3 regions of the Kineococcus gypseus genome follow, and region 2 is predicted to be linked to each of the others. Evidence: riboswitches for the same ligand, from Rfam matches in the RefSeq annotation. Region 2 holds a riboswitch; each other region holds the start of a gene.
What was found. Region 2 has a riboswitch for S-adenosylmethionine ahead of ACRYMN_RS06255 (putative leader peptide). Riboswitches for the same ligand answer to the same signal wherever they lie in the genome.
Positions count from the first base shown of each region.

Region 1: it holds a riboswitch for S-adenosylmethionine, as region 2 does, so the genes downstream of both, ACRYMN_RS04985 (TauD/TfdA dioxygenase family protein) here and ACRYMN_RS06255 (putative leader peptide) in region 2, are expected to answer to the same signal.
Region 3: it holds a riboswitch for S-adenosylmethionine, as region 2 does, so the genes downstream of both, ACRYMN_RS10795 (ABC transporter ATP-binding protein) here and ACRYMN_RS06255 (putative leader peptide) in region 2, are expected to answer to the same signal.

Region 1 covers NZ_JBJLRD010000009.1:25,437-32,506, reverse strand. Annotated here, with positions in the region: gene ACRYMN_RS05000 (MFS transporter) at 1-502, shown strand, start outside; gene ACRYMN_RS04995 (hypothetical protein) at 609-1,160, shown strand; gene ACRYMN_RS04990 (MFS transporter) at 1,197-2,330, opposite strand; SAM riboswitch class I at 2,533-2,621, shown strand; gene ACRYMN_RS04985 (TauD/TfdA dioxygenase family protein) at 2,874-3,800, shown strand; gene ACRYMN_RS04980 (glycine betaine ABC transporter substrate-binding protein) at 3,911-4,876, shown strand; gene ACRYMN_RS04975 (quaternary amine ABC transporter ATP-binding protein) at 4,873-6,165, shown strand; gene ACRYMN_RS04970 (ABC transporter permease) at 6,167-7,057, shown strand.
Region 2 covers NZ_JBJLRD010000011.1:64,689-71,758, reverse strand. Annotated here, with positions in the region: gene ACRYMN_RS06285 (aminotransferase class V-fold PLP-dependent enzyme) at 1-722, shown strand, start outside; gene ACRYMN_RS06280 (LLM class flavin-dependent oxidoreductase) at 719-1,966, shown strand; gene ACRYMN_RS06275 (rhodanese-like domain-containing protein) at 1,963-2,436, shown strand; gene ACRYMN_RS06270 (putative leader peptide) at 2,475-2,630, shown strand; gene ACRYMN_RS06265 (LLM class flavin-dependent oxidoreductase) at 2,787-3,836, shown strand; gene ACRYMN_RS06260 (NtaA/DmoA family FMN-dependent monooxygenase) at 3,847-5,169, shown strand; SAM riboswitch class I at 5,316-5,412, shown strand; gene ACRYMN_RS06255 (putative leader peptide) at 5,419-5,505, shown strand; gene ACRYMN_RS06250 (amino acid ABC transporter permease) at 5,660-6,625, shown strand; gene ACRYMN_RS06245 (amino acid ABC transporter ATP-binding protein) at 6,622-7,070, shown strand, end outside.
Region 3 covers NZ_JBJLRD010000023.1:40,095-47,164, reverse strand. Annotated here, with positions in the region: partial or broken gene ACRYMN_RS10815 (glycoside hydrolase family 13 protein) at 54-1,730, opposite strand; gene ACRYMN_RS10810 (ROK family protein) at 1,809-3,002, shown strand; gene ACRYMN_RS10805 (ABC transporter permease) at 3,040-3,846, opposite strand; gene ACRYMN_RS10800 (aliphatic sulfonate ABC transporter substrate-binding protein) at 3,843-4,886, opposite strand; gene ACRYMN_RS10795 (ABC transporter ATP-binding protein) at 5,068-5,859, opposite strand; SAM riboswitch class I at 5,930-6,037, opposite strand; gene ACRYMN_RS10790 (MBL fold metallo-hydrolase) at 6,069-6,962, opposite strand; gene ACRYMN_RS10785 (alkaline phosphatase family protein) at 6,959-7,070, opposite strand, start outside.

The DNA.
Region 1 (7,070 bases), on a different contig from region 2:
CTCCCCGCCGTTCGAGCACCCCGTGCAGGTCATCGGCGCGTTCGGGCTGGCCGGGCTGGCCGGGGCGGTCGCCGCCCAGCGGGTGGGCCGGCTGCACGACCGCGGCCGGTCGCTGCCGGCGACCGGCGTCGCGTGCGCCCTGCTGCTGGTCTCCTTCGTCGTGGCCGCGCTCGGCGCCCGCTCCGCGGCGCTCGTGCTGGTCGCCGTCGTCCTGCTCGACGTCTCCGTGCAGGGGCTGAACGTCCTGAACCAGACCCGGGTGCTGGCCGTCTCCCCCGGGCAGCGCAGCCGGCTGAACACCGCGTTCGTCACGGGCAACTTCACCGGCGGCGCCCTCGGTTCGTCGGCCGCGACGGTGCTGTGGTCGGCGGGCGGCTGGCAGGCCGTGTGCACCGCGGGCGCGGCCCTGAGCGCGTTCGCGCTGCTGGTGTGGCTGATCGGGCGGCGCGGCCCGCTGCGGGACCCGCAGCCGCGGAGCGCGGCCGCCGGGAGACCGGCCTGAGCGGCGCCGTCCGCTCCCGACGAGCGCCCCCGCCCCTTCCGCGAGAGCCTGGCCCCTCGTCCCCGCCGCGACCGCGGGCCGGGGCAGGTCCTGAGGAAGGGTGCTCATGTCCGAGCGTCAGACCGTCATCCGTTCCATGCACGACCTCGGCCTGGCGGCCTGGTTCGGCGGCTCCCTGTTCGGCGCCGTCGGCCTCAACGGCGCCTCGGCCGCCGTGTCCGACCCGGGCGACCGCACCCACGTGGCCACCGCCGGCTGGGCGCGCTGGGCGCCGGTCAACGCCGCCGCCATCGCCGTGCACAGCATCGGCGGCATCGGCCTGATCCTCGGCAACCGCGGGCGCGTGGCCGCGCAGGCCGGCACCCGCGGCAACACCGTCGTCAAGGCGGCCCTGACGCTGGCCGCGATGGGCGTGACCGCGTACTCCGGCTCGCAGGGCGCCAAGCTGGGCACCGACTCGCACGCCCCGGCCGCCTCGGGCGTGGACCCCTCCCCGGAGACCCCGGCCGACATCGCCGCCGCCCAGCGCCGGCTGAAGGTGCTGCAGTGGTCGATCCCGGCCCTGACCGGCGTGCTGCTGGTCCTGGGCGCCCAGCAGGGCGAGCAGCAGAAGGCCGAGCAGGTCGGGCGCGGCCTGCTCTCCAACCTCAAGCTCTGAGCACCCCGGGCGCCGGCCCGGCCCCGCGGGGCCGGGTCAGCGCCCGCCCGGCGCGGGCCGGGCCAGCACCAGCACGGCACCCACCCCCACCACGACGAGCACGCCGTGGCAGGCGGCGATCTGCGGCGTGCTGAGCACCCCGGTCAGCCGCCCGGCGAGCAGCCCGGGGACGGCGGCGCTGCCGTAGCTGAGCAGGAAGACCGTGGAGAGCGACCCGGCGCGCTCGGCCGGCGCGGTGCGCGCCAGCAGGCTGCGCATGGCCGCCGTCTGGGCGGCGCCCTGCGCCACGCCCGCCAGCAGGCTCGCGGCGAGGAAGGGCACGACCGCCCCCGCGGCCAGGGCGGCCAGGACCCCCGCGAAGCACAGCGCGTAGGCCAGCGCCCCCAGCCGCACCGCCCGGTCCGGGCGCAGCCGGGCCGCCAGCGGACCGCCCAGGACGCTGAGCAGGGTGAACGAGCCGAACACCGCACCGGCCGTCAGGGCCGCGCCCGAGCCGAGCTGGTCGAGGGCGATCGAGGGCCCGAACGCCTGGTAGAAACCCCCCACGGACCAGGTGGCCAGCACCAGCGCCGCCACGACGAGCAGGGCCCGCCGGGCCCCGGCCGGCACCAGCACGCGCGGGCGCAGCGAGGCGGCCGCGCGCCGCGCCGTCGTCCGGCGGACCGTCTCCGGGCTCAGCGCCACCAGCGCGGCGGCCGCCAGCAGCAGGCCGCCCACCACGACGTAGCCGAGCTGGCGCGGCGCGGGCGCGTGGTCCACCAGCGCCCCGGAGACCAGCGCCCCCACGGGGATGCCCAGCATCGGGGCGGTGCCGGTGACCGCCGCGGGCAGCCACCGGCGCCGCTCGGGCGCGGAGTCGACGACGAGCGCGCCCAGCGCGCTGGAGGCCAGCCCCGTGGACAGCCCCTGCAGGAACCGCCCGCCCGCCAGCTCGGCGAGCCCGTCCACGTCCAGCAGCACCGCGAGCCCCAGCGCGGAGCCGAGCAGCGCGGCCACCCCCACGGGCCGGCGCCCCAGGTGGTCGGACAGGCGCCCGAGCACCAGCAGCGACAGGGCCGCCGCGGCGAGGTAGACGACGGTGGCGACCGTCAGGTCGGCGTTCGTCAGCCCGTCGCGGGCGCGGTAGTCGTTGTAGTGCGGGATCGGGGTGCCGGCCGAGGCGAAGACCAGGACGAGCGCGGCGCACGCGACGGCGAACGCGGCGGTGCGCGGCAGCCGGCGGCGCGCCCGGGCCCGCGCGGCGGTGGGGGTGGACGTGGTGGGCTCCTCCGGGGTCGTGGCGCCGCCCGTGCTCGGCGCGGCCCGGCGGCCACCCTCCCACGGCGCCCGGCGCTGCGCTTGACGCCCACCCGCGCCGCCTCCTACCGTCGGCGCACCATCCAGAGCGGCTGAGAGACCTGGCTCGTCGACGCCGCAGCAACCACCCGTGAGGGCAGGTGCTCCCGCCAGGACCGATGGAGGAACGCGTGTCCGCACACCTCGGGGAGCCCGCCCCGTCCGGCGCCGCCCGGGCGCTGACGAGCAGCCACCTCACCGCGCGATGGCACGTGGACCTCATGCGGTGCACCAGCGCGATCTGTCGCTGACCCCGGCCCGCACCACCCGCGGCACCACCCGCCGCACCGCGCCGCTCCCCCGGCACGCGCCCGTGGAGGGCGCACAGCCCCCAGCACCCGCCGCCCGCACGTCCCCGCGCCGTCGAACGGAACAGCCATGACCCTCAGCACCGCCGCGCCCGCCCCCGTCGCCGCCCCGCGCGCCGCCGAGCCGGCCCCCGCCCCCCTCGACCTCGAACCGCTCGACCTCGAGCCGCTCGGCCCGTCCTTCGGCGCGCGCGTCCACGGGCTCGACCTCGCGCGCGCCACCGACGCGCAGGTGCGGGCGCTGCGCACCGCCCTGGCCGAGCACAAGGTGCTCTTCCTGCCCGGCCAGCACGACCTCGACCCCGACAGCCAGGTGGCCTTCGGCCGGCGCTTCGGGGACGTGACCGAGTCGCACCCGGTGGTTCCCGGCGTGGACGAGGAGCACCCCGAGATCTACGCGCTGGACAGCGCCGAGGGCGGTTTCGCCGACGTGTGGCACACCGACGTGACGTTCGTGCGCCGCCCGCCGCTGGGGTCGGTGCTGCGCGCCGTGGTGCTGCCGCCGCTGGGCGGGGACACCCAGTGGGCCGACCTGCAGCTGGCCTACGAGTCCCTCAGCGCCCCCGTGCAGCGCCTGGCCGACCAGCTCACCGCGGTGCACGACGGGACCCGCGAGTTCGGCTACTACCTCGCCCAGCGGCAGGGCCGCGAGACGACGTGGGAGGGCGAGCGGTTCCGCGCCCTGGTGCCCGTGGAGCACCCGGTGGTGCGCGTGCACCCCGAGACCGGCCGCAAGGGCCTGTTCGTCAACCCGGGTTTCACCTCCCACATCGCCGGGGTCTCCGACGCGGAGAGCCGCTACCTGCTCGACCTCTTCTACGCGCACACCACCAAGCCGGAGCACGTCGTGCGCCACCGCTGGTCCGTGGGCGACGTGGCGATCTGGGACAACCGCTCCACCGTGCACTACGCCACCCGCGACTACGGCGACCAGCGCCGCGTCATGCACCGCATCACGCTGCGGGGCGACGAGCCCCGCGGTCCCGTGGTGGGCTGACCCGCTCCGGCCGGACCCGCGCCACCACCCCGTCACCCGCTCCCGCCCCGGGGCCCCGCAACACCGAGCGGACCCCGGGGTCGCGGGAGCACCCCGGATGAAGAGGAACCATGCGCTTCGCGCCCGCTCGACCCCGCGCCCGATCGATCCTGCTGACCACCGCCCTGGCCGCCTCGCTGGCCACCGCCGGTTGCGGCGGGGACTCCTCCACCGGCGCCTCCGGCGAGGAGGGCATCACGGTGCAGACCGCCCAGTTCAGCTGGAGCGCCGCCGCCCTGACCAACGCGATCCTCGCGCGCATCGCCGCCGACCACCCCGACCTGGGCGTGGCGGAGCTGGAGACCACCCAGCTCGACCCGGCCGCCGCGTGGGCCGGCGCCCAGCGCGGCGACGTCGACCTGCTGACGGAGGTCGCCCTGCCGAACCAGCAGGCGTTCGCCGACGAGGCGGCCGAGCAGGTCGACATCGTCTCCGAGACGTACGGCAACGCCTCCCAGGGCTGGTTCGTGCCGCGCTACGCCGTCGAGCCCGGCGGCGAGCTGGAGGGCCTGCGCAGCGTCACCCAGCTGAACGACTACGCCGAGCAGCTCGGCGGGAAGTTCTACGACGCCGACCCCGGGTACGTCACCACCGAGCAGAACACCAAGCGTCTGCAGGGGTACGGGATCGAGCTGGAGCACGTCGTGGCCGGCGAGGCGGCCGAGCTGGCGCAGCTGGAGCGCGCCTACGGCCGCGAGGAGCCGATCGTGCTGTACCTGTACCACCCGCACGCGGTCTTCGCGCAGTACGACATGGTCCAGCTGGAGGAACCCACCCCGTACACCGACGGCTGCCTGACCACCGGCGACGGCGCCTGCGCGATGCCCGCCTACAGCGCCAACATCGCCGCCAGCAAGGAGCTGCAGGAGCAGGCACCGCGCTTCACCGCGCTGCTGGAGGACTTCCGCCTGCCCCTGGAGGACGTCGAGGCCCTGCAGAAGGCCGTGGACGTCGACGGCGAGGACGTCGAGGAGGTCGCGGCCACGTGGGTGGAGGAGAACCGCTCGACGGTGGACTCGTGGGTGGCCGGGGCGTGAGCGAGGTCCCCGCGCTGCGGGCCACCGGGCTGACGAAGGTCTTCGGCGCGCGCGCCCAGGAGGCCCTGCGCCTGGCCCGCGAGGGCGTCGGGCGCGCGGAGGTCCAGCGGCGCACCGGCGCCACCGTGGCCGTCCACGACGTGAGCTTCACCGTGCAGCGCGGGGAGTTCTTCGTGGTGATGGGCCTGTCGGGCTCGGGCAAGTCGACGCTGGTGCGCCTGCTGAACCGGCTCGTCGAACCCACGGCCGGGTCCGTCGAGGTCGGCGGGCGCGACCTGGGTTCGGCCGGCGCCGCGGAGCTGCGCCACCTGCGCAACCGCGAGGTCGGCATGGTGTTCCAGCACTTCGCGCTCTTCCCGCACCGCACGGTGCGCGAGAACGCCGCCTACGGCCTGGCGGTGCGCGGCGCGAGCGCGGCCGAGCAGCGCGAGCGCACCGACTGGGCGCTGGAGACGGTGGGGTTGCTGGACCGCGCCGACGCGCTGCCCGAGCAGCTCTCCGGCGGCATGAAGCAGCGCGTCGGGCTGGCGCGCGGGCTGGCCGCCGACACCAGCGTGCTGCTCATGGACGAGCCGTTCTCCGCGCTGGACCCCCTCATCCGGCGCGACATGCAGGAACTGCTGCTGCGCCTGCAGTCCGAGCTGCGCAAGACCGTCGTGTTCATCACGCACGACCTCAACGAGGCGATGCGCCTGGGCGACCGGATCCTGCTGCTGAAGGACGGGCGCGCGGTGCAGCTGGGCACCGGCCCGCAGATCATCTCCGCGCCCGCCGACGCCTACGTCGCCGACTTCGTCTCCGACGTGGACCGCACCCGCGTGCTGACCGCCGGCGACGTCCTGCGCGAACCGCGCCTGACGGTGCGCCTGGGCGACCCGGTCGCCGACGTGCTGCGCGCCCTGGGCGCCGCGGAGGCCACCGGCGCGTACGTCCTGGACGGCGAGCGCCGCATCGTCGGCGTGGCGCTGGACGAGGCGCTGGCGCGCGCGGCCGCCGAGGGCCGCACCACCGTGCGGGCCGGGGACCTCGTGGCGCACCACGTCACCACGCCGCCGGAGCGCCCGCTCATCGACCTGCTGGCGCTGCTGGGCCGGCACCCGGTGCCGCTGGCCGTCGTGGACGAGCGCTCGCGCCTGCTGGGGGTGGTGCCGCGCGCGGCCGTCCTGGACGCCCTGGCCGCCACCCCGGCCGCGCCCCCCACCACCGTCGACCTGACCGACGGCCCGACCGGCGGACGGACCGGCGGACGGGCCGCCGGTGCGGCCCCCGCGACCTCCACGAGGAGCTGACGTGCCACGCATCCCCGTCGGGCAGTGGGTCTCCGACCTCGTCGACCGGCTCCTGCTCGTCGCGCCCTGGCTCTTCGACGGCGTCTCCGCGGCGGTGGAGGCCGTCGTGGACGCCCTGACCGCGGCGCTGAGCGCCCCGCCCGCGTGGGTGTGGGTGGTCCTGCTGGCCCTGGCGGGCCTGCTCGTGCGTGGCTGGGGCCTGGCGGTGGGCACCGCCGTGGCGCTGGGGCTGGTGCTCTCCCTGGACCTGTGGGAGGAGACGGTGCAGACCCTGTCGCTGGTGCTGGTGGCGGCCGCCGCCGCGATCGCCGTGGGCATCCCGCTGGGGGTGCTGGCCGCGCGGCACCGCGGGGTCAGCCTCGTGCTGCGCCCGGTGCTGGACTTCATGCAGACCACCCCGGTGTTCGTCTACCTGATCCCGGCGGTGTTCTTCTTCGGCGTCGGCGTGGTGCCCGGGGTGGTGGCCACGGCCGTGTTCGCGCTGGCGCCGGCGGTGCGGCTGACGGAGCTGGGCATCCGCCACGTCGACCGCGAGGTCGTCGAGGCCGCGCACGCCTTCGGCGCCCGCCCCGGGCAGGTGCTGCGCGGGGTGCAGCTGCCGATGGCGCTGCCCTCGATCATGACGGGCGTCAACCAGGTGATCATGCTGTCGCTGTCGATGGTCGTCGTCGCCGGCCTGAGCGGCGCCGCCGGCCTGGGGGCCGTCGTGGTGCGCGCGGTGACCCAGCTCGACGTGGCCACCGGCGTCGAGGGCGGCCTGGCCGTGGTGCTGCTGGCCATCCTGCTGGACCGCTTCACCGGGGCGCTGGCCGCGCGCCGCCCGGCCCGGCGCCGGCTGCCGGGCCCGGCCGCGGTGCCGGGCGGGGGGCGGCGGGGGCGGGCGCCGGGCTGACGCCCGGGCCGGG
Region 2 (7,070 bases):
GCCGGGTGGACCTGGCCGCCGACGGCGTGGACTACCTCGCCCTGTCCGGGCACAAGCTGTACGCCCCCTTCGGCGCCGGCGCGCTCGTGGGCCGGCGCGACTGGCTGGACGCGAGCGAGCCGTACCTGGCCGGTGGCGGCGCGACGCTGCACGTCGGCGTGGACGCGGTGCGCTGGGCCGAGGGCCCCGAGCGGCACGAGGCCGGCTCCCCCAACGTGCTCGGCGCGGTCGCCCTGGCGCGGGCGTGCGAGGAGATCGCCGCGCTGCCCGCCGGGGCGCTGGAGGCGCACGAGGCGCTGCTGCGCGAGCGGCTCGTCACGGGCCTGCTCGCCCTGCCGGGCGTGCGGGTGGTGCGCCCGCACGCCGCCGACGCCGTCGGCGTCGTCACCTTCACCCTGCCCGGGCACCCCTCCTCCGCGGTGGCCGCGTACCTGTCCGCCGAGCACGGCGTCGGCGTGCGCGACGGGCGCTTCTGCGCGCACCGCTTCGCGGACTCCCTGGGGCTCGGTGACGGCGCGCTGCGCGCCAGCACCGGCGTGGGCACGGGCACCGACGACGTCGACCGGCTCCTGCACGCGCTGGAGCGCTTCCTCACCGAGGGCCCGCGGCTGCGCTACGCGGTCGTCGACGGCGCCTGGGGCCCGGTGCCGGACCCGCGCCCGGACCCCGCGGCGTTCCTGCGCGCCGGGACCCCCGGGACCGCCGGCGGGGTGCCCGCGTGAGCGCGGCCGTGCAGGAGGCGCCCGCCGCGCACCTGTCCGTGCTCGACCTGGCGCCGGAGTCCACCGGGGAGCCGGCCGGCAGCGCTGTGGCGCACAGCCTGGACCTGGCCCGCGCCGCCGAGCGGTGGGGGTACCGCGGGTTCTGGCTGGCCGAGCACCACCTGTCCCCGGGCGTGTCCTCCGCGGCCCCCGCGGTGCTGGCCGCCCTGGTGGCGGCGAGCACCCGGCGCCTGCGGGTGGGCTCCGCGGCCAGCCTGCTGGCGGTGACGACCGCGGCGGTGGCCGCCGAGCAGTGGGCCACCATCGCCCGCGCCGCCGGCGACCGCGTCGACCTCGGCTTCGGCCGCGCGCACGTGCCGGCGCCCGCGGCCGCCGCTCGCGCGGGCGGCGGACCGGACAGCGGACCGGGCGGCGCCGACGGGGGCGCGGGCGTCCCGCACGCGTCCCGGGTGGTGGACGGGCTGCCGGTGCCCGCGCCGCCGCCCCCGCCGCTGCGCGACCCCGCGGTCCTGGAGCTGCTGCGCGCCTCCGCCCGCGTGCTGGGCGTGCACCGCGCCGACCCCCCGCCGCTGGCCGACGAGCTGCGCCTGGCCCTGGACCTGCTCGGCGGGGGGCACGTCGACGCCGACGGGCGCCGGCACGGCAGCGCGCTGCTGTCGGGGGCGCCCGTGCGCGTGCACGTGCTGGCCTCCAGCGGCGGGGAGTCCGCGCGCGCGGCCGGCGAGCTGGGCCTGCCCCTGGTGGCGAACTACCACGTGGCCCCCGCGGCCGTGCTGGAGACCGTCGAGGCGTACCGCTCGGCGTTCCGCCCCGGGGTGCTGCCCGCGCCGCGCGTGGCGGTCTCGGTGGACGTCGTGGTGGCCGAGAGCGACGAGCGGGCCGCCGAGCTGGCCGACCCGCACGGCCCGTGGGTGCTCAGCATCCGCCGCGGGCGCGGCGCCGTGCCGGTGCCCGCCCCCGCCGAGGCGCGGGCGGCCACCTGGACCCCGGAGGACCGGGCGCTGGTGGCCGACCGCCTTGAGGCGCAGGTCGTCGGCTCGCCGGCCACCGCGGTGCGGCGCCTGCACGCCCTGCAGCGCGCCACGGGCGCCGAGGAGCTGCTCGTGACCACCGCCACCCACCGCGCAGCCGACCGGCTGCGCTCCTACGAGCTGCTCGCCGCCGCCTGGCGAGCGGCCGGCGCACCCGCCGGGGGCGCCGGCGCACCCGTCCCGCGCACGTACACCCGACGGAGGACCCCGTGACCGCCAGCCCCGACCCCAGCACCCCCGCGAGCGGACCCGCGGACCCGCCCGGGGACCTGCCCGAGGCGCCGCTCGTGGACGCGGCGAGCGCCGGGCGCGCCGTGGCCGCCGGCGCGCTGCTCGTCGACGTGCGCAGCGAGGCGGGACGCGCCGCGAACGGCGCGCTGCCCGGCGCCGTCGTCGTGGCCAAGGACGAGGTGGAGCAGCGCTTCGACCTCGGCGGGAGCGCGGCGCTGCCGCAGCTGACGAGCCGGGACCAGCCCGTCGTGGTCGTCTGCGGCTCGCCCGCCGGTTCGGGCCCCGTGGCGGCCCGGCTGCTCGCGGCGGGCTTCACCGACGTGGTGCACGTGGACGGCGGCTTCCCGGCCTGGCGGGCCGCGGGCCTGCCCACCACCGAGCCCGCCGCGCCCGCGGAGCCCGCCGCGCCCGCGGAGCCCGCCGGGCCCGACGGGGCGCCGGGCGCGCCCTGACGCACCGGGCCCGCGCCCGTTTGACGCTCCCGAGGGCCGTGGAGTTCACTGCCGGGGCCGGCGACCGCGCCGAGGACGAGGGAGGACGTGTGGAGACCGCGGACCCCCGCCCCACCACCGCTCCGCTCGTCCACCTCGTGCGCAGGCTCCACGTGGACCTCGCGCGCCTCGCCAGCGCCGCCTGTCGCGCCTGACGCGCACCCTCCCCCGCCGGTCCCCGCACGCGCGGCGCCGGTCCTGCGCCCACCCGCACGACGTGCGCGCCGGGCACCGCGCGCGCCCGCGCCGCGCTCCCCGCACGGGCGCGGCGTCCCCGCACCACCCCCACCCACCTCCCGAGGAGCCCGACCGTGCCCCGACCGTTCCACCTGTTCCTCGACGTCGACGGCGGCGGCTGGCACCCGTCGGCCTGGCGGCGCTCGCGCGCCACGCCCTCGGAGGTCTTCTCCCCCGCCCGGCTGCGCGGGTTCGCCGTCACCGCGCAGGCGCAGGGCCTGACGGGGCTGACGTTCGAGGACTCCCCGCTGCCCGACCCGCGCAACCCGGCCGGACACCTGGACGCAGTGCAGCGCGCGGCGTTCCTGGCCGGCACGACCGAGGGCATCGGCCTGGTGCCCGTGGTGGCCACGACGTACACCGAGCCGTTCCACGTCGCCGCCCAGATCGCCTCGCTGGACCACTCCTCGGACGGGCGGGCCGGCTGGATCCCCGTGGCCACCGCGGACCCGGCCGCGGCGCGGGCGGTGGGCCTGCCCGTCACCGCCGGGGAGGACCTGCGCACGGAACTGGCCGACGTGGTGGGCGCGGTGCGGGCGCTGTGGGACTCCTGGGAGGACGACGCGGTCGTGCGCGACGTGGCCACCGGCCGGTACGTGGACCGCGACCGCCTGCACCACGTCGACGTCGACACCGGCCGCTGGTCGGTCAAGGGCCCGCTGACGGTGCCGCGCTCGCCGCAGGGGCAGTCCGTCGTGCTCGCCGCCGAGGGCGCGCTGCCGGACGCGCAGGTGGACGTGGTGCTCACCGGGGACCACGCAGCCCGCCGCTCCGGGGGCGGCCCGCTGGTGCTCGTGGAGGTCGAGCTCGCCCTCGACACCGACGCCGCCCCGGCCACCGAGCGCGTCGCCGCCCTGGACGCCGACGGGGCGGCGCCCGAGCGCGGGCGCGTGCGCTTCACCGGCTCCGGCGAGCAGTTCGCGCGGTTCCTCACCGACCTGTCCGCGCGCGTGGACGGGGTGCGGCTGCACGCGGCGGTCCTCGACGAGGACCTGCGCCAGCTGGTGCGCACCACGCTGCCCGCGCTGCGCGTCCAGCGCCTGCTGCAGGCCCCCCTCGCCGGTTCCACCCTGCGCTCCACCCTCGGCCTGACCCGGCCGGCCAACCGCTTCGCGACCGCCTGAGGAGCCGACGATGAGCACCGACGACCTGCGCTACCCGAACGCCACCGTCCACTTCGGGGTGTTCTTCCAGGGCGTGAACCACACGACCATCTGGTCGGACCCGCGCAGCGGCTCGCAGATGCACCGCTCGACGTTCACGCAGCTGGTCCGCACCGCCGAGCGCGGGCTGTTCGACGCGTTCTTCCTCGGCGAGGGGCTGCGCCTGCGCGAGCAGCGCGGGAAGATCCACGACCTGGACGTCGTGGGCCGCCCCGACGCGCTGACCGAGCTGGCGACCCTGGCCGGGCTCACCGAGCGCATCGGGTTGGTCGCCACGCAGAACACCACGTACAACGACCCGGCCGACCTCGCGCGGCGCCTGGCCTCCCTCGACGTGCTCTCCGGCGGGCGCGCGGCCTGGAACGTGGTCACCACGGACAACGCCTGGACGGGCGCGAACTTCCGCCGCGGCGGGTACCTGGACCACGCCGACCGCTACGAGCGCGCCGAGCGGTTCGTCACCCTCGCCCGGCGCGTGTGGGACAGCTGGGACGGCGGGGCGTTCACGCCGGTCGCCCACGAGGACCGGCTGTTCGACGTGGAGATCCGCCCCACCGTCCCGCGCAGCCCCCAGGGTCACCCGGTGATCTTCCAGGCGGGCGACTCCCCCGCCGGGCGCGACTTCGCCGCGCGCTCCGCGGACGTCATCTTCTCCCGGCACGGCACCGACCACGCCGACGCGCTGGAGTTCGCCGACGACGTGCGCCGGCGCGTCGTGGCCGCCGGGCGCCCGGAGGACGACGTGCTCATCCTGCCCGGCACGCAGATCGTCGTCGGCGACAGCGAGGCGGACGCGGAGGAGAAGGCCCGCTGGGTGCTGGAGAACCAGGTCACCCCCGCCACGGCGCTCTCGCTCGTGGGGCAGGTGTGGGGCGAGGACCTCTCCGGCTACGACCCCGACGGCCCGCTGCCGGCCCACGACCCGGTGATCGAGGACATCGACGGCACCCGCGGGGCCGCGCGCCAGGGCCACGACCCGCGCGCCATCGCGCAGCAGTGGCGGGCCGTGGCGGAGGAGAACAAGTACTCGCTGCGCGAGCTGGTCATCCACAACTCCACCCAGCGCGGTTTCGCCGGCACCGCCTCGCAGCTGGCCGACGAGCTGACGCGCTGGGTGCGCACGGGCGCCAGCAGCGGGTTCAACATCACCCCGTTCCTGGTGCCCAGCGGGCTGGACGACATCGTCGAGCAGCTCGTGCCCGCGCTGCAGGACCGCGGCGCGTACCCCACCGAGTACGTGGGCACGACGCTGCGCGAGCACCTGGGCCTGCGCGCACCGCTGACCCGGCGCTGACCCGGCGCTGACCCGGCGCTGACCCGGGCCCCGAGCGCCCCGGCGGCCGGCACCACGCCGGCCGCCGGGGCGTTCGCGCACCGGCGCGCGGACGCGTTCCGCCGCAGGAGATCGACAACACCCCGCCGGGTGCGGTAGTTTCTCCTCGTCCATCCAGAGCGGCTGAGAGACCTGGCTCGTCGACGCCGCAGCAACCCCCCGAGGGAACTCGGGCGCGGGTGCTTCCGCCAGGACCGATGGGAGTCGAGCATGACCCGCACCGCCCGCGCCGCGTCCTTCGTGCAGCGCCGCCACGTCGACCTCGGCCGCGTGGCCTCGGCGGCCTGTCGCGCCTGAGCGCAGCACACCCTCCCCGCACCGCCCCCACCGCCGCGGCGCCTCCCGCGCGCCCGTGGCGCGCTGACGCTCCGGGACCGACCGGGGCGCCAGCACCCGCGCGCCCGCGCCCCCTCACCCGCCGCCCGAGCGGCCCCTGCCCGAGGAAGCACCCGTGACGATCCCCACCCCCACCGCGCCCGGTGCGCGGTCCGCACCACCGCCCGCCGCCCCCGCGCCGGCCGTGCGCGTCCTGCCCGCGCGCCACCCGTGGCGCTGGCTGGCCACCGCCGTCGTGGCGGTGCTGGCCGCCATGGCCGTCAACGCCCTGGTGACGAACCCCGCGTGGGACTGGCCGACCGTGGGCGAGTTCCTGTTCTCCGCGACGATCCTGGAGTCGCTGTGGCTGACCGTGCAGCTCACGGTCGTCGGCACGGTGATCGGGCTCGCGCTGGGCACGGTGCTGGCGTTGATGCGGATGTCGTCGAACCCGCTGCTCAAGGCCGTCAGCTTCACCTACATCAGCGTCTTCCGCTCGGTGCCGCTGATCCTGCAGCTGCTGTTCTGGTACAACCTGGCGATCCTCTACGACCGCATCGGCCTGGGCGTGCCGTTCGGCCCGCAGTTCGTCAGCGTCCCCACCCAGGACCTCGTCGGCCCGGTCACCGCGGCGTTCCTGGGGCTGGGCCTGCACCAGGCCGCGTACTGCGCGGAGATCGTGCGCTCGGGGTTCCTGGCGGTCGACCCCGGCCAGCGCGAGGCGGCGGCGGCGCTGGGCATCCCGCGCGCGCGGCAGTTCTGGCGCATCCAGCTGCCGCAGGCGCTGCGCGTCATCGTGCCCACCACGGGCAACGAGGTGATCGGGCTGCTCAAGGGCACCTCGGTGGTCTACGTCATGGCGCTGCCGGAGCTCTTCTACCAGGTGCAGGTCGTCTACAACCGCACCGGTCAGGTGATCCCGCTGCTGCTCGTGGCGGCCGTGTGGTACTTCGCGCTGACGACCGTGCTGTCCGTCGCGCAGTGGGCGGTGGAGCGCCGCTACGGCCGCGGCAGCAGCCGGCACGAGGAGCCGTCGCTGCTGCGCCTGGCCCGGTCGCTGCGCGCCGCCGGGGCGCGCCGGGGCGCGGGGGTGGCGCGGTGAGCGCGGTGGGCACCGTGGCCGAGCAGCCCGTCGTGCGCCTGCGCGGCGTGCACAAGCGCTTCGGCGCCGTGGAGGTGCTGCGCGGCGTCGACCTGACCGTGGAGGCCGGCACCGTGACCGTCGTCCTGGGCGCCTCCGGGTCGGGCAAGTCCACCCTGCTGCGCACGATCAACCACCTGGAGAAGGTGGACGCCGGCGTCGTGGAGGTCGGCGGCGAGCTCATCGGCTACCGCCGGGCCGGCGCGCACCTGCGCGAGCTGCACGAGCGCGAGGTGCTGCGCCAGCGCTCCGGCATCGGCTTCGTCTTCCAGCAGTTCAACCTCTTCCCCCACCTGACCGTCCTGGAGAACGTCCTGGAGGCGCCGCTGTCGGCGCAGCGCCGCCGACGCGCGGAGGTGCTGCCCGAGGCCCGGGCGCTGCTGGCGCGCGTCGGGCTGGCCGGCAA
Region 3 (7,070 bases), on a different contig from region 2:
GGGGGGGGGGGGGGGGGGGCCCCCCCCCCCCCCCCCCCGGTCCGTCCGCCGGGTCAGCGGCCGGCGCCTGCCTCGTCCTCGAGCCAGACCGTGGTCTCCCCCTCCAGCAGCGTCTCCCCGATCGGCCCGCTGGACAAGACGACGCGGCCGGACGGCAGCGGCACCGGGGTGGTGCCGAAGTTCGTCACGCACGTCCACCCGCCGGGGCGCCGGAACCCGGCGACGCCCGCGGGCAGGCCCTCGAGCCAGGTCAGCTCCTCGGGGCCCTACAGGCGGGCGCGCTCGGCCAGGGCGCGGCGGTACAGCTCCAGCGTCGAGGCCGGGTCGCCGTCCTGGACGTCGACGGCCAGGGCGCGGAACAGCTCGGGCTGCGGCAGGTGCGCCGGGCCGTCGCCGAAGCCGAAGGAGGGTTCCTGCGCGCTCCACGGCAGCGGCACCCGGCAGCCGTCGCGGCCCTTGCGGGTGCCGCCGGAGCGGTGCCAGGTGGGGTCCTGCAGGACGCCGGCGGGCAGGTCGGCGACCTCGGGCAGGCCCAGCTCCTCCCCCTGGTACAGGTAGGTGCTGCCGGGCAGGGCCAGGACGAACGCGGTGGCCGCGCGCGCCCGGCGCAGTCCGCGCTCGTGGTCGGCGGCCGGCTCGGTGCCGCCGCTGAGCAGCCAGGCCTCCTCGTCGGCGCCCTCGGGCAGCGCGTAGCGGGAGGCGTGGCGCACGACGTCGTGGTTGGAGAGCACCCACGTGGACGAGCTGCCGGTCGCCGCGGCCAGGCGCAGGTTGTCCTCGACCACGGTGCGGAAGGAGCGCGCGTCGAACGGCGAGCGCAGCAGGTCGAAGTTGAACGCCTGCCCCAGCCCCTCGGGCGAGGCGTAGCGGGCCCGGCGGTGCGCGGGCACCCACGCCTCGGCCACGGCGGTGCGCGGGGGGTCGTAGGAGTCGAAGAGGGCGCGCCACTCGCGGTAGACCTCGTGGACCTCGTCGCGGTCGAAGAAGCGGTGCGCGCCGTCGGGCAGGTCGTCGGCGCCGAGCTCGGCGGCGGTGGGCAGCGGGTGGCTGAGGTCCTTGACGAGCGCGTGGGCCACGTCGACGCGGAACCCGTCGACGCCGCAGTCGGCCCAGAACCGCAGGGTGCGCAGGTGGTCCTCGCGCACCTCGGGGTTGGCCCAGTTCCAGTCCGGCTGCTCGGGGGCGAACAGGTGCAGGTACCACTCGCCGTCGCCGACGTGCTCCCACGCCGGGCCGCCGAAGACCGCGCTCCAGTCGGTGGGCGGCAGCTCGCCGCGCTCCCCGCGACCGCGCCGGAAGACGTAGCGCTCGCGCTCGGGCGAGCCGGGTGCGGCGGCCAGCGCCTCGCGGAACCAGCGGTGCCGGTCGGAGGAGTGGTTGGGCACGATGTCGACGACCAGCCGGATCCCGGCGCCGTGCAGGGCGGCGACGAGCGCGTCGAACTGCTCCAGGGTGCCGATGCGGGGGTCGACGTCGCGGTGGTCGGCGACGTCGTAGCCGCCGTCGGCCAGCTCGGAGGGGTAGAAGGGGCTCAGCCACACGGCGTCCACGCCCAAGCGGGCCAGGTGCGGCACGCGCGCGGTCAGGCCGCGCAGGTCGCCGGTGCCGTCGCCGTCGGCGTCGGCGAAGCTGCGCGGGTAGACCTGGTAGACGACCGCCTGGCGCCACCAGGAGGTCTCGGGCGCGGCGGTGGTGCGGGTGGCCGGGGCGGTGTCGAGGACGTCCGTCACGGGTGGGTCTCCTTTGATCCGAGCACTAAATCTAAGCCGTGACTAAAGTAGAGCCGTGATCGGCGCGGGGGTCAAGGGGTGAGCGGCGGCAGGCCGGGGACGGCCGCGGCCGTGCGCAGGCTGCGCGAGGAGAACCTGCGCGCCGTGCTCGAGCACGCCTGGGACGCTGGGCGCGAGGACGGCTCCCCCGCGGCGCTCACGGGCAGCGACCTCATGGGCGCCACCGGCCTCTCGCGCGCCACCGTGCACGACGTGTGCGAGGAGCTCATCGAGCGCGGCTGGCTGCGCGAGCTGGCCAACGCCCGCTCCGCCGACGCGTACACCAAGGGCCGCCCCGCGCGCCGCTACGCGTTCGCCGCGGACGCCGGCGTCGTCGTCGGCGTCGACGCCGGCGTGCGGCGCCTGTCGGCGGCCGTGGCCGACCTGCGCGGCACCGTGCTGGGCCGCGCCTCGGCCACGGTGGACCACGACTTCGAGCGCACCGCCGTCGCCGAGCGCCTGGCCGCGCTGGAGGGCACCGCCTCGGCGGCCCTGGCCGACGCCGGGGCCGGCCCCGAGCGGGTGCTGGGCGCCGCCGTGGGCGTGCCCGCGCCCGTGAGCGCCGGCGGACGCACCGCGTTCCGCGGCAACCCCTACTGGGAGTTCACCGAGCCGGGCATCTCCGAGCACCTGCGGCGCAGGTTCGGCTGGCGCACGACGACCGACAACGACGCCAACCTCGCCGCCCTGGCCGAGGACCACCGCGGCCACGGCCGCGGCGTGCGCCACCACGTCACGCTGCTGGCCGGTGAGCGGTTCGGCGCGGGCATCGTCGAGGACGGCCGGCTGCTGCGCGGGGCCAACGGCGGCGCCGGGGAGATGGCCTACCTGGACCTCGTGGCCGGCGTGGGCTCGACCGACGGGGTGGGCAAGGTCCTGCGCGACCTGGCCCGCGCCCGCGGCGGCGGCGAGAGCGCCGAGCAGGTCCTGGCCGCCGCGCGCGAGGGCGACCGCGCCGCCCTGGCCCTGGTGCGCACCGCGGGCCGGCGCCTGACCAGGGTGGTCGCCACCCTGGCCGGCCTGGTCGACCCCGAGCGCGTCGTGCTCGCCGGGGCGGTGGCCGCCTCCGCGGCCCCGCTGGTGGACGTGGTGCGCGCGGAGCTGCCGCGCTTCGTGGCCGAGCCGCGCCCCGAGGTGCTGGCCTCGCAGCTGGGCGCGGACGTCGTCGTCCTCGGTGCGCTGGACCGCGCCGTGCAGGGGGTCCGGGCGCGGGCGCTGGACCCGGCCGGGTGAGGGCGGGCCCCCGCCCCGGGGCGAGGGCCCGCGGCGCTCAGCTGCGGTTCTGCTTCACCCGCCGCTCGACCAGGCCGAGCAGCACGTCGCTCAGCTTGCCCAGCAGCCCCAGCAGCAGGATCGCCAGCAGCACCTGGTCGGTGCGCCCGACGTTCTGGCCGTTGGTGAGCTGGTAGCCCAGGCCGATCGAGGCCGCGATCAGCTCGGCGGCCACCAGGAACAGCCAGCTCTGCGCCAGCCCCAGGCGCAGGCCGGACAGGAACGCCGGCGCCGTGGCCGGCAGCAGGATCTCGGCGAACAGCCGCACCCCGTTGCGCCCGTAGGCGCGGCCGACCTCCACCAGCGCCGGGTCCAGGTGGCTCAGCGCCGAGTGCACCGTGGTGTAGACGGGGAAGAACGCGCCGATGGCGATGAGCACCACCTTCGGCGTCTCCCCCAGACCGATCCACAGGCTCAGCAGCGGCACCCACGCCAGCGAGGGCACCGCCCGCAGCGCGCCGATCGTCGGGCCCAGCAACTGCTCGGCGGTGCGCAGCAGGCCCGTCAGCCCGCCGAGCACGACGCCGAGGCCGGCGCCCCACAGGAAGCCCAGCAGGACGCGCTGGGCGGAGATGGCGATGTTCAGCTGCAGCGCCCCGGTGCCCCACATGTCCACCGCCGCGCGCGCCACGTCCGCCGGCGGGGGCAGCTGCACGGGCGTGAAGACGCCCAGCGTGGAGGTCAGCTGCCAGGCGGCCACCAGCGCCAGCGGCACCACGGCGCCCAGCAGCCAGCGCCCGGCGCCCGGGCGGCGGCGGGCGCCCGTGCCCGCCGCCGCCGGGCGCTGCACGGCCGGCGCGCTCACGAGGAGGACCCGGCGGCCTGCTCGGCGAAGCGCGGCTCGAGCAGCCCCTCCAGCGCCGTGCGGGCCTCGTCCTCCGAGCGCACGTCGCCGTTGGCGGCCATCAGCGGGATGACCCCCTCGAGCACCGTGCGCTGCGCCTCGCCGGGCACCGGGTCGATGTCTAGGGCGGTGCGCTGGCCGAGCACCAGCTCGGCGACGCGCGGCTCCAGCTGGGCCTGCTCGGCGTACAGCGCGACCAGGTCCGCGGGGTTGGCCAGCGCCCAGGCGCGCGCCTGCTCGTAGGCGTCGACGACCTGCTGCACCAGCTCCGGGGAGCTCTCGACGAACTCCTCGCGGGCGTTGAGCACCCCGTACGTGTTGAAGGCGACGTTGCGGTAGAGCAGCCGCGAGCCGTTCTGCACCTCGGTGGCGGCCATGTTCGGGTCCAGGCCCGCCCAGGCGTCGACGTCGCCGCGCTCCAGGGCCGCGCGCCCGTCGGGGTGCTGCAGGTTGAGGATCTCCACGTCGGAGGCGGCCAGCCCGGCCTCGTCGAGGGCCTGGCGCAGGAAGAAGTACGGGTCGGTGCCGGTGGTGGCCGCGATGCGCTTGCCGCGCAGGCCCGCCACGTCGGTCACGTCGGAGTCCGGGCCGACGACCAGCGCGGTCCACTCCGGCTGCGAGTAGACGTCGACGGTCTTGACGGCCAGGCCGTTGGCGCGCGCCTGCAGCACGGCGGAACCGGCGGTGGAGGCCAGGTCGAGGTTGTCGTTGCGCAGGAACTCGTTGGCCCTGTTGCTGCCCAGCGACTGCTCCCACTGCACGGTCAGGCCGGCGTCCTCGAGGATCCGCTGCTGGCGCACCACCAGGCTCAGCGGGTTGTAGAAGGCGTAGTCGAGGCGGACGGTGCCGCCGGCGGCGGCGGCGGTGGCGCTGCCGCTGGGCGCGGGGGCGGTGCCGGTGGAGCTCTCCCCCTGCACGCAGCCGGCGGCGCCGAGGGCGACACCGCCGAGGAGGCCGCCCAGGGCGGTGCGGCGCGCGAGGGGGCGGGAGGAGCTGGGCACGGGTCTCTCCAGGGGGCAGGGCCGCCCGCGCGGTCGCGGGCGGCGGGCTCGGCGGTGCTGCGGGGCCCGCGCTGGTGCGGGCCCCGCGGTGCGGGACCCGCGCGGGGCGGGTCCCGGGGTCGGGCGCGGGATCGGTCGTGCGGGCGGGGCGAACGGGTGGGGCGAGCGGGTGGGGGTCGGCTCAGGCGTGCGCGCGCGGCACGCCCAGCAGCTCCAGCAGCTCCACCCGCAGGTGGGCCAGCGAGGAGTCGCCGCGGTCGCGCGGGCGGGGCGCGTCCACGCGCAGGTCGCGCACCACGTGGGCGCCGGGCCGGCCCTCGCGGGTGCCGAGCACCAGGACCCGGTCGGCCAGGTGCAGCGCCTCGTCCACGTCGTGGGTGACGAGCAGGACGGTGGCGCCGGTGCTGCGCTGGAGGTCGTCCAGCAGGTCCTGCACCTTCAGGCGGGTCAGGGCGTCCAGGGCCGCGAACGGCTCGTCCATCAGCAGCACGCCCGGGCGGCGCACCAGGGCGCGCGCCAGCGCGGCGCGCTGGGCCATGCCGCCGGAGACGCTCCGCGGGCGGTGCCCGGCGAAGTCGGCCAGGCCCACGCTCGCCAGGCGCTGCAGCACCTGCTCGCGGCCCTCGGCGCGCGGGGTGCCGCGGGGCAGGCCCAGGGCGACGTTGCCGGCGAGGTCGCGCCACGGCAGCAGGCGCGGCTCCTGGAAGACGACGCCCGTGCGCGCGCCGACGCCGCGCACGACCTCGCCGCCGACCTCGACGGTGCCGGAGGTGGGGGTGTCCAGGCCGGCGACCAGGCGCAGCAGGGTGGACTTGCCGCTGCCGGAGGCGCCCAGCAGGGCCACGGTGCTGCCGGGGGCGACCTCCACGTCCACGTCCGCGAGCACGTCGCGGGTGCCGGTGGGGGTGGTGAAGGCGCGGCCCACGCCGCGCAGGACGACGCCGGCGGCGTCGACCCGCTGGGCGGGGTCCACGGGGGCGGCGGTGCGGGCGGACGCGCCGGCGCGGGCTGACGCGGGCTGCGTGGGGACGGCCGGCAATGCTCCTCCATCGGTCCTGGCGTGAGCACCGCACCCCCTGTTCCGGCCAGGGAACGGGGGGAGGTTGCTGCGGCGTCGACGAGCCAGGTCTCTCGGCCGCTCTGGATGGGTGGCGTCATCAAACGCGACCCGCGCCCGCGCTGTCAAAACGGCTGCGCCCCGCCCGGGTGGCGCGGGCGGGGCGCGCCCAGCGCGTCCAGGTCCACCGCCGCGCGCGGGCGCAGCAGCACCGCGCCGGGCACGCCGGCGGCGCGCACGGCCCGCGCGAAGCGCGCGCCCGGCGCCGTCCAGCGCTCGCCCATGGTGCGCGCCAGCCCGGCGGGGGCGAACGTGCCCCAGTGCACCGGCACGGACACCCGCGGGCGCACCCGCACCACCAGGGCCGCGGCCTGCTCGGGGTCCAGGTGGTGCGGTCCCAGGGTGTGACCCCACCCGCCCACCGGCACCAGCGCGACGTCCGGCGCGCGCCCGGCGGCCGCCAGCACGGACTCCGCCAGGCCCTCGAACGCGCCGGTGTCGCCCACCGCCCACAGCAGCAGGTCCGTACCGCCCTCGGCCGCCGGGCGCGCGGGGAAGGCGCCGGGCAGGCGCACCAGGTGACCCACCGGCAGCGCGTGCGCCGGCGCGCCCGTCAGCCTGCCCAGGGTGCGGCGGCCGTCGTGGCGGGCCGGCAGCGCGGTGACGGTCAGCGGCCCGGCCGGGCAGTCGCGCACGAGCACCGAGCGCCCGACGTCCACCTCCGCCACGGCGCTGCCGCGACCGCGCAGGCGCCCCTGCAGCCAGGCGGCCGACCCGGGCGGTGCCACCACCCAGCGCGGGCGCAACCGCCGCAGCGAGGGCAGGTCCAGGTGGTCGTGGTGCAGGTGCGAGAGCAGCACCAGGGTCGGGTCGGCGGAGTGCTCCGGGTCCGGCAGCGGCGGGCGGCGGCGCAGGTGCGCCAGGGCGCCGCGCAGCACCGGGTCGGTGACCACCCGGACCCCCGCCGCGTCGAGCACCGCGGTGGAGTGCCCCAGCCAGCGCAGCCGCACCCCGCTCACCGCCCGGTGCCCCCGGTCCCCCCGGCCGCCGCGCGCGGCGGCGCCGGCGGCACCCCGGCGGGCAGCACGCCGTCGGCGCGCATCCAGCGCACGAGCTGGCGGTGCACG